2 regions of the Massilia sp. SYSU DXS3249 genome follow, and region 1 is predicted to be linked to the other one. Evidence: riboswitches for the same ligand, from Rfam matches in the RefSeq annotation. Region 1 holds a riboswitch; the other holds the start of a gene.
The links. A riboswitch is a leader RNA that binds a small molecule or an ion and turns the genes downstream of it on or off. The one in region 1 is predicted to bind thiamine pyrophosphate.
Positions count from the first base shown of each region.

Region 2: another riboswitch for thiamine pyrophosphate. It lies ahead of thiC (phosphomethylpyrimidine synthase ThiC); the one in region 1 lies ahead of ACWCIA_RS12305 (TonB-dependent siderophore receptor).

Region 1 is NZ_JBSIPX010000009.1:33,488-38,861, forward strand. It holds gene ACWCIA_RS12300 (AAA family ATPase) at 1-477, shown strand, start outside; gene ACWCIA_RS12305 (TonB-dependent siderophore receptor) at 614-2,737, opposite strand; TPP riboswitch at 2,824-2,922, opposite strand; gene ACWCIA_RS12310 (DUF535 family protein) at 2,995-3,954, opposite strand; gene ACWCIA_RS12315 (glutathione S-transferase family protein) at 4,260-4,958, shown strand; gene dkgB (2,5-didehydrogluconate reductase DkgB) at 4,960-5,374, opposite strand, start outside.
Region 2 is NZ_JBSIPX010000012.1:128,625-133,998, reverse strand. It holds gene ACWCIA_RS15320 (valine--tRNA ligase) at 1-38, opposite strand, end outside; gene ACWCIA_RS15315 (hypothetical protein) at 427-2,475, shown strand; gene ACWCIA_RS15310 (hypothetical protein) at 2,483-2,896, shown strand; TPP riboswitch at 2,989-3,092, shown strand; gene thiC (phosphomethylpyrimidine synthase ThiC) at 3,159-5,072, shown strand; gene thiS (sulfur carrier protein ThiS) at 5,075-5,278, shown strand; gene ACWCIA_RS15295 (thiazole synthase) at 5,292-5,374, shown strand, end outside.

The DNA.
Region 1 (5,374 bases):
TCGACCCTGTGCGAAGTGCTGGCCCGGGCCCACGATACGCTCTGGGTGCCGGAGTACCTGCGCGAGTTCGTGGACACGCATGGGCGCGTGCCCTGCGAATCCGACCAGTTCGGGATTGCGCGCACCCAGCAGGAGCGCGAGGACGCGGCGGCGGCACGCGCCAGGCGTTTGCTGTTCTGCGACACGACGCCGCTGATGACGGCGCTCTACAGCCGCGTGTACTGGGGAAGGGTGGATGCGCAGCTCGACGCGCTGGCGGCCAGGCACGACTACGCGCTGACGCTGGTGACGGCGCCCGACCTGCCCTGGGTGCCGGACGGCCTGATGCGCGAATCGGAAGCGGTGCGCGCGCGGGTGTACGCGATGGTGGTGGAGGAACTGGACGCGCGCGGCATCCCCTTCGTGCTGGTGCAGGGAGACCTGGCGCAGCGGGTGCGGCAGGTGGAAGCGGCGTTGAAAGTCATCGCCGCGGTGTAGACGGCCGCGGGTTCCGGTGGCGCAGCAACGCGTGGAGTCGGGGACTCCACCCTACGCATCGCGCCAGACGTAGGGTGTGAGGGGGGCGCCGAGCCTCCTGACTCCACGCGTTCAGGACCTCAGCACACTTTTGCCGTCAGAAATCCACCTGCGCCGACAACCGGAAGGTACGCGGTGCCCCCGGCAGCAGGTAACCGCCCAGCTGCTGCGTCACGTCGCGCCAGTAGAACTTGTCCGCCACGTTGTCGACACGCGCACGCAGGGTCACGTTCGTCGCTCCCATCTTCAGCCCATACGACGCATTCAGCCCGAACACGTGGTAGCCCGGGACGTTGACCGTGTTCTCCGGATCGAAGGACTTCTCGCCGGCGTACTGCCACTGGCCGCCGACCTTCAGGCCGGGCACGGCGGGGACCGCGTAATCGGCCCAGAGCGTCGACTTCAGCTCCGGCACATTGGTGACGCGCTTGCCGTCGTACAGCGCATCGCCCGTGTTTTCCTGCCGCGCGCGCAGTGCCATCAGCGAGGCGCCGTAGGTCAGCGCGCCGCTGCTCCGCTGGGCGGCCAGCTCGATGCCGCGGTGCTGCTGGTTGCCGTTGCGGACAAACGTGTTCTCCGCGTTCGTGTACTCGAAGCCCTTGGTGATCTGGAACAGCGCCGCGCTCAGCGCCACGCCGCCGACCTCGCCCTTGGTGCCGAGCTCGAACTGCTTCGAGCGGTTCGGGCCCAGGTCCTGGTTCTGGTTGGTGGTCTCCATCTCGGCCACGCCGCCGGCGTCCAGCCCGTGGGCGACGGTGCCGTAGACGTTCCAGCCTGGGTTCAGGCTGTAGACGAGCGACACGCTCGGCAGCAGAAAGGATGCGCGGCTCGAGGTCCAGCCGAGCTCCGGTTCCGGCAGCTGCTCGCTGGCGATCTTCACGTAGCGCAGGCCGGTGTGCAGGGCGAGGTCCGGCGTGAGGGTCATGATGTCCTGCACGAAGAGCGAGCGTTCGCGCTCGCTGAAGCGTTCGCTGACCGGGCCGGTGCTCGGGTTGCCCGGCGCAGGATCGACGACCTGGTTCACGTAGATATTGCTGGAGCCGGCGTAGTCGTAGACATAGTCGCCGTAGCTGTTGTGGCGTTCGCTGTAGCCGATGCCGGCGGTGAGCAGGTGGCGCAGGGCGCCGGTCGCGAAGCGGCCCTGGACCTGCGCCTGGACGCCGAACGGGGTCTTGCGCTCGCCCGTGCTCTGGTAGTCGTAGACGTCGTAGTCGCCGTTCGAGCAGTAGCCCGGATAGAAGCCCTCGCCCTCGTTGCTGCAGCCGTAGGGGAAGGCGGTGAAGTCGTCGCGCTTGAACCAGTGCTTGTTGGCGGAGAAGGTGGCGCGCCAGTCGGGCGCAAAGCGGTAGTCGAAGCGCAGGCCGAGGTTGGCGCTGTCGGTGTCGACCGGCCTGGTCCATGGCTGGTCGTTGAGCAGGGTCTTGGGCGACACATTGGCCGGCAGCGCCACGCCGCGGATCAGCTGGTAGCCGGGCGCGGTGACCTGCTCCTTGTGCTGGATGTCCATGTCGAGCTGCAGCAGTGCGTCCGGCGTGATCTGCCAGTCGAAGGCGCCGGATGCGAACTGGCGCTTGCCGTCGGCGCCTTCCACGTAGGAGCGCAGGCGCTCGGCGGCGGCGTTCACGCGGTAGCCGAAGCGGCGGTCCTCGAAGCGTCCGCCGAGGTCGACGGCGCCGTACAGGGTGCCGCGCTCGCGCGCCTCGACCGTCACCGAACGCAGGGGCGCATTCGTCGGGCGCTTGGTGACGAAGTTCAGCAGGCCGCCGGGGGCGGCGAGGCCCGCCTGCATGCCGGCCACGCCCTTGAGCAGCTCGAAGCGCTCCTTGTTTTCGAGCGGGATCTGGGTGTCGGCCGGAATGGCGAAGCCGTCCTTGCGGTAGCCCGAGTTGTTGTTCAACATGAAGCCGCGCACCGAGAACTGCTCGGCATAGCCGACGGCGTTGTAGGCGTCGCCGACGGAGGCATCGTAGGCCACGGCTTCGCTGGCGCTGCGGATCGACAGGTCCTGCATCTGCTCGCGGCTGAAGGCGCTGATCGAGGCCGGGGTGTCGATGATCGCCATGTCGGCGAAGCCGCCGACGCTGGCGCGCTCGCTCGCGGCCCACTTGCTGCCGCTGACGTGGACCGAGGCGATCGGCTCGGCCGTTTGTTCAGACGCATGGACGGCGAAAGCCTGGGCCAGGGCGCAGGCGAGGAGGGAATGCTTGAAGACAGGGTTCATTGCTTGCTCAGGATTTGAGCGGCGCACGGAGGCGCCGCTTTTAAACAAAAAGCCGGAGCCAACGTGGGGGAAGGGCACACAAAGAAAGGGACTGCGTTGCGCTTTCCTTCGCTGGCATTATCCAGATCAGGTACGAAGGGTATCTCTCACCCGGAACGCGAATTCCAGGACCCCTAGCGAGGCGCGAGTGTAACACGGCCTGCTCGAGCCGTGGTGGTTCTGTCAATGCAGGGCGGGAAGGCGCGATACGAAACCGCTTACACCTCGGCGGTTTCGCGCAAGGGCGCCGCATGCTCATGATGCGAGCGCGCATGCAGCAGGTGCCGCTGCAGTGTCCCGCGCGCACCGTCGCCGATCGCGCGCCAGTACTCGCGGCGCTGGGCCGCGCGCTTGCGGTGCTTGGACGGCATGTCGGCCAGCGGCTTGAGGTAGAAGGGCAAGGCGATCAGCCAGGCCGAACCCGGCATTTCGACGCCGCCGAGGACCTTCCAGAAGCCGTCGTAGGCGTTGGCGAAGTGCTTGGCGTCCGCCGGGTCGTAGGCGATGTGGGCCTCGCACTTCACGGCCAGCACCTGTTCCATGCCGACCGCCTGGGCCACGCCCTGCATCGCGGCGAAGCAGAAGAAGCTCGGCGAATTGTTGGGGAAGCAGCGCTCGAAAGCCTCGAAGGCTTCGGTCGAATCGGTCCAGCGTCCCTGGTTGCGCGCGATGAAGGGCACCAGCGGCACCGGCACGCCGGCAATGGCGCCGTCGACCCAGGAAAAGGAGAGCCGCTGCAGCACCTTGCCGTCGGCGACCAGGGCGATGGTCAGGTCGCCCTCGGCATTCATGCGCGAGGCCATCTCGAGCCGGATCAGGAACTCGCTGCCCTCGGCCGCATGCCGCCACAGCGTCAGGCCGCCGGCCGCGTAAACCGCCTGCTTGTAGGCGGCGTCGAAGGTGGTCTCCTCGAAACGGTAGTGCGACAGCACGCACTGCACCCGCTGGCGCGCGCTCAGGCCCTCGACCAGGTAGCCACGGTGGCTGAGATGGTGGAAGGGATCGTCGTGCGGCGCCGCCATCACGTAGTTGCGGTAGACATCGAGCTGGCACAGGGCGGCGTGGTCGCGGTAGAACAGCAGCACGCGCGCACTGCGCAGGGTCGACAGCAGCCAGGAGGAGAGCGGCAGCCGCCGGCGGTAGGCCAGCCAGTGACGGGTCAGGTGAGAGAAGATCATGGAGCCTTCCTTCGGAGACGTCGGGTTGCGGACAGGCTCATGTTGTCCTACCTGGGGCGCTCGGGCGGTGAGATTGCTCAAGGGAAATAAATTCTTTGAGGCAATATTTTTGCCGGCATGTTCCCCGCCGCGGACGCGTCCTCGCAACATCGTTCTTCCTTCAGTTCGGTCTGTTTTTATGATCGAACGTCACCGTTCGTTTCCTGAAAGATACCATATCCCCGACGCATGGCACCGATCCGAGGCGCGCGCAGCCCCGCCGGATTCTGTTCCATACTCGTGGCTCCACCACGGCGGAGGGCACGATGGCTTACCAACTGTTTTATTGGCCGGGCATCCAGGGACGCGGCGAATTCGTCCGCCTGGCCTTAGAGGAAGCGGGCGAGGATTACGAGGATGTGGCGCGCGGGCCGGGCGGCAGCGATGCCATGATGGCCGCGCTGAAGGAAGGCCAGACGCCGGCCTTCGCGCCGCCTTTCCTGCGCAGCGGCGGCATGACGATCGGCCAGACGGCGGCAATACTGATGTACCTCGGCGAGCGCCACGGGCTGGCGCCGCAGGACACGGCCGGCCGGCTCTGGACCCACCAGCTGCAGCTGACCATCGCCGACCTGGTCGCGGAAGCCCACGAGACCCACCATCCGGTCGGCGCCGGCCTGTATTACGAAGACCAGAAGCCGGAGGCGCGCCGCCGCGCCGCCGAGTTCACGGCCGCGCGCATGCCGAAGTTTTTCAGCTATTTCGCGCACGTGCTGGGCGAGCAGGACTTCCTGACGGGAGCGCAGCTCAGCTACGCCGACCTGTCCCTGTTCCAGGTGCTCGAAGGCCTGGATTACGCCTTCCCAAAGGCGACTGCGCGCATCCTGGCCGAGCATCCGAACCTGGCGGCCCTGCGCGCGCGGATTGCGGCCCGTCCGCGCATCGCCGCCTACCTGGGCTCGCCGCGCCGGCTGCCGTTCAACGAGGAAGGCATCTTCCGGCGCTACCCCGAGCTCGACGAATAGCTCAGTCCCAGGCCGGGGCGAAATCCGGATTCACCAGGCGCTCGCCGCGGTCCAGGGCGTCGATGGCGGCGATGTCGGCCGGCTCCAGTACCAGTTGGGCAGCCTCTAGGTTCGCGGCCAGGTTGGCCCGTTGCGTCGACGAGGGGATCACCGCGTGCCCCTTGGCCAGCGACCAGGCCAAGGCGACCTGCGCCGGGCTTGCCTGGCGCTGCGCCGCGATGGCCCGCAGCACAGGGTCGTGCAGCACCTTGCCATAGGCGAGCGGCATGTAGGCCGTGACGCGGATGTCGTGCGCGCGAGAGAAGGCGGCGACCGCGCGGTTCTGCAGCCATGGATGGAGCTCGACCTGGTTGGTGGCGATGTTCGCCGCGCCCACGGCCTCGATCGCCTCGCGCATCAGGGGAATGGTGAAGTTC
Region 2 (5,374 bases), on a different contig from region 1:
TCGATGTCGGCTGGCTCGAAAGACTTGGCTAATTCCATGATGTGATGGCGTTTGAATTTGCGAAAGAACCATTATAGGTCACCTTGAATCGCGAGCATATCCCGCGAGCATCGCCGGAACGCCGGCCCGCGCCGCTGTGCCCGCGCGCCCCGGCTTCTGCTCCTTACTTGATCTGTCTCTAAACGCGTTCGCCTTGGTCCCGAATAGCGGCGGCCTCGACGAATCGAACATTTCGCCCCGAAGGTCTAACCAGGATGCCTGTTTCCATTGATCCGGGCAGCTGCGCAAGCAGGGAGCGCCGCCGTACAGGCTGCGCGCAACGATGGCCGTTTCGGGGAGAAGAACATGTCACAACTGGATCCAACCGGGGTCGAGAATGCAAGCGACGAACCCCTTGTGGAGAACAATGGACAGCAGATTGGACAAATGAGTTACGAAGAAGTGTCCAGCCTGTCCAACGGCGAGCTCGGTATTGCCGAGCCGCATGATGCCGGGCCGACCGGCGCCGCGCCCGACCTGGCGCCGGTGCCGAAGGTGCCGCCACTGCCGATTCCGAAGATTCCGATCCCGCCGCTCCCCGTCATCAAGAAGGCGGTCAGCGGCTGCTACGGGGGCGCGCTGGGCGCCTTCCAGATCGAACTGCGGGTCGACGTCGACCGCGTCCGCGCGATGAAGCGGATCAGCGGGGATTTCTACCAGACCCTGGGCAAGACCGTGTCCTACGTGGGCTCCTTCATCGTGGACAGCCCGGTCATCACGGCGAGCCCGACGCAGATTGTCGCAAAAGGCAAGGGCCGTTTCACCTTCGCGGCCGGCGCCCCGGTGGTGCAGGTGACGATACCGCGGGTGAGCCTGTTCCAGCCCCAGGCTCCGGCGACCCTGCAATTCTTTACCGTCTCGAACACGCCGGGGGCCTCCTACCACTGCCCCTTCACTTCGCTGCACTTCCGCACGGTGCGCATCGAAACGGACTGCGTGTCGGACCTCGCGACACCGCCGTTCGCCAGCTATAACACCGGTTCGCTGCCCTCGGGCGGAGCGCCGCGCACGCTGAGCGTGGTCAGTTCCTTCGCCGAAGCGGGGATCGGCATGGTGCCGACCGCGGGCAACAACATCATCGACGCCAGCGAGGCCGGAACAGGCGCCAGCTGGAGCAATGCCGAGATGCATGCGGCGATGCAAAACCACTTCTCCTTGTGGCGCGACCTGCCGCAATGGTGCGTCTGGCTGCTGGTCGCCCAGAAACACGACCTCGGGCCCAGCCTGTACGGCATCATGTTCGACCAGGAGGGCAGGCAGCGCCAGGGCTGTGCGGTATTCCACGGCGGCATCGGCGGGACCACGGCCGAAAAGCTGCGCCTCCAGCTCTACACCTATGTGCACGAGCTCGGGCACTGCTTCAACCTGATGCACTCGTGGCAGAAACAGTATGCCTCGCCGCCGAAGCCGAACCGCCCGGACTCGCTGTCCTGGATGAACTACCCCTGGGCCTATCCGAGCGGCGGGCCGGCGGGTTTCTGGAGCAGTTTCGATTTCCGTTTCGACGACGAGGAATTGATCCACCTGCGCCATGGCTTCCGCAACGATGTCGTCATGGGCGGGAGCAATTTCGCCGTGGGCGCATCGCTGGGCCGCGAGGTGATGGCCGACCCGATCTCCGACGAGTCGGGCCTGGTGCTGGCGATCTCGACCCACCAGCGCAGCTTCGCGCTCGGCGAGCCGGTCGTGCTGGAGCTCACATTGAAGGCGACCGACACGCGCGGACGCCGCGCCCATACCTGGCTGCATCCGAACTACGGCCTGGTCAAGGTCGTGATCAGCAAGCCGAGCGGGGAAGTGTGCGCGTACGAACCGCTGATCGACCACCTGGTCGGGGATCGCCAGACCGTCCTCGGCATCAAGGACGAGATCATGGACAGCGCCTATATCGGCTACGGCAAGGGCGGCTTCTATTTCGACCAGCCGGGCCAATACCGGGTGCGCGCCGCCTATGCCGCGCTGGACGGCTCGCAGGTGCTGTCGGATATCCTGACGATCCGGGTGCGCTACCCGGTCAGCGAGGACGACGACAGGCTGGCCGACCTCTTCATGGGCGCGGACCAGGGCGCGCTGCTGTACCTGAAGGGCTCCGACAACGCCTCCCTGCGCTCGGGTAACGATGCCTTCGACGAGGTGCTGGACCGCTACCAGGAGCATCCGATGGCCACCTATGTCAGGATGATCAAGGGGGTCAACGCCGCCCGCGCGTTCAAGAGCATCGACGGCGCGGACGAAAAAATCGTCAGCGTGCGGGCGCCGAAAGCCGAGGACAGCATCGCGCTGCTCTCGAGCGTGAAGTCGGCCCAGGTGCTCGACCCGGTCTCGACCGGGGAGGCGATGTCCTGCCTCGCTTTTGCCCAGCGCGAGATCGGGGACGAAGAGGGGGCGAAGACCACGCTGATGGAGTCGCCGGCACGGGACATCCGGAAGGCCTGAGGCACCCATGGTGCTGCGGGTACTGACGGCGCTCGCGCTGGTGCTGGTACTGGCCGGGCAGGCTTGCGAACACCGCGGCCTGTCCGGTATTCCTGTGGCAAAAACCGATAACCCGGGGAGGGTCATGATGTTACGTGTCAGGCTGGGAGAGGGCTTCCAGAACAATACCGTGAGCGTGCGGATCAACGGCGAGCAGGTCTTTCAAAAATCGGGCGTCAGCACCGACTGGACCATCTCGCGGGCCGACTCGCTCGAAGTGAAAACCGAGGCGGCCGCTCCCGTGCAGCTGGAAGTGGCGGTCGAGGGCGGGCCGACGGCGGTCAAGGAGATCGTGCCGGGGCAGACGCCCTTCGTCGAGGTGCGCCTGGTGAGCGGCGTGCTGGAACTGCACCCGATGAACGAGGAGTCGCCGATGATGTGACGCCGCTGCGGCAGGCGCTCCCGCCGAGGCCCAAGGGCAGGGACGCATGGCGCAGGACAGATGGGCTATAATCCGTCCGTTGCCGATTTGGCAGCACACGCTAGGGGTCCTGCGCATCGATACGGTGCGCGGGTGAGAAATACCCTCTGAACCTGATCTGGATAATGCCAGCGAAGGGAAGCTTCCGAGAGTCCGGTCGTGCACACGCACGCGCCTGCACATCTTTCGCCTCCTTTGCTGGCTCCTCACGCAAAGGAGCCACATGAATGCCCCGCTAGACTTCAACGCCGCCACCGCCACGGTGGACACGGCGGCGATCGCCCCCTTCCCGAATTCGACCAAGGTCTTCATCGAAGGCAGCCGCCCCGACATCCGGGTGCCGATGCGTTCGGTCGCGCAAAGCCCCACGTCCGCCAGCTTCGGCGGCGAGGCCAACCCGCCGGTCTTCGTCTACGACACCTCCGGCCCCTATACCGATCCGGCCGCGCGCATCGACATCCGGCGCGGCTTGCATCCCCTGCGCGCCGGCTGGATCGCCGGGCGCGGCGACACCGAGCAGCTGCCCGGTCCCAGCTCGACCTATGGCGCCGCACGCCTGCTCGATCCCGGCCTGGACGCGCTGCGCTTCGAGCTGCAGAGAAAGCCGCGCCGCGCGAAAGCCGGGGCCAACGTCACCCAGATGCATTACGCGCGCCAGGGCATCGTCACGCCCGAAATGGAATTCGTGGCCCTGCGCGAGAACCTGCAGCGCAGGGAATACCTGGCGCAGCTGGAGGCGTCCGGTCCGATGGGGCAGCGCACGGCCGCGCTGCTGGGCCGCCAGCATCCGGGCCAGTCCTTCGGTGCTTCGATCCCGGGAGAGATCACGCCCGAATTCGTGCGTTCCGAAGTCGCGCGCGGGCGCGCCATCATCCCCGCCAACATCAACCATCCGGAGAGCGAGCCGATGATCATCGGCCGCAACTTCCTGGTCAAGATCAACGCCAACATCGGCAACTCGGCCGTGACGTCCTCGATCGGCGAAGAGGTGGAAAAGATGACCTGGGCGATCCGCTGGGGCGCCGACAACGTGATGGATCTCTCGACCGGAAAGCACATCCACGAGACGCGCGAATGGATCATCCGTAACAGCCCGGTACCGATCGGGACCGTGCCCCTGTACCAGGCACTCGAAAAGGTCCACGGCAAGGCCGAGGAACTGACCTGGGACATCTACCGCGACACCCTGATCGAACAGGCCGAGCAGGGCGTCGACTACTTCACCGTCCACGCCGGCGTGCGCCTCGCGCATGTGCCGATGACGGCCAGGCGCCTGACGGGCATCGTCTCGCGCGGCGGCTCGATCATGGCCAAGTGGTGCCTGGCGCACCATCGCGAGTCCTTCCTGTACACGCATTTCGACGAGATCTGCGCCATCATGCAAGCCTACGATGTCGCCTTCAGCCTGGGCGACGGCCTGCGCCCCGGCTCGATCTACGACGCCAACGACGAAGCGCAGCTGGCCGAGCTGAAGACCCTCGGCGAACTGACGCAAGTCGCATGGCAGCACGACGTGCAGACCATGGTCGAAGGTCCCGGCCACGTGCCGCTGCACCTGATCAAGGAAAACATGGACCTCCAGCTGGCGCAATGCCGGGAGGCGCCGTTCTACACCCTGGGCCCGCTGACGACCGACATCGCGCCCGGCTACGACCACATCACGTCCGGCATCGGCGCGGCCACCATTGGCTGGTACGGCACCGCGATGCTGTGCTACGTCACGCCGAAGGAACACCTCGGCCTGCCCGACAAGGCCGACGTCAAGGACGGGATCATCACCTACAAGATCGCTGCGCATGCCGCCGACCTGGCCAAGGGCCATCCCGGCGCCCAGATCCGCGACAACGCCCTGTCCAAGGCGCGCTTCGAGTTCCGCTGGGAAGACCAGTTCAACCTCGGGCTCGACCCGGACAAGGCGCGCGCCTTCCACGACGCCACGCTGCCCAAGGAATCGGCCAAGGTCGCGCACTTCTGCTCGATGTGCGGCCCGCATTTCTGTTCGATGAAGATCACGCAGGAGGTACGCGCGTATGCGGCCGAGCGCGGCGTCGGGGAAGGGCAGGCGCTGGCGCAGGGCATGCAGGAAAAGGCCGTCGAATTCGTGCGCGGCGGCGCCCGGCTCTATCGGGAGGTATGAGCATGCTCGACATCGAACTCAACGGCGAACCCTACCGCTTGCCGGCCGGGCAGACGCTCGACGACCTGGTGCGCGCGCTCGGCATCGGGCAGCAGGCCGTGGCGCTGGCGGTCAACCGCGAGGTGGTGCCGCGCCAGCAATGGAACGGGCGCGCGCTGCTGCCGCGCGACCGGGTGGACATCGTGCGCGCCATCGGCGGCGGCTAACCAGGAGACAGACATGAACGACGACCTTTTAACCATCGCGGGCAAGGCCTACCGCTCGCGCCTGCTGGTGGGCAGCGGCAAGTACCGCGACCTCAT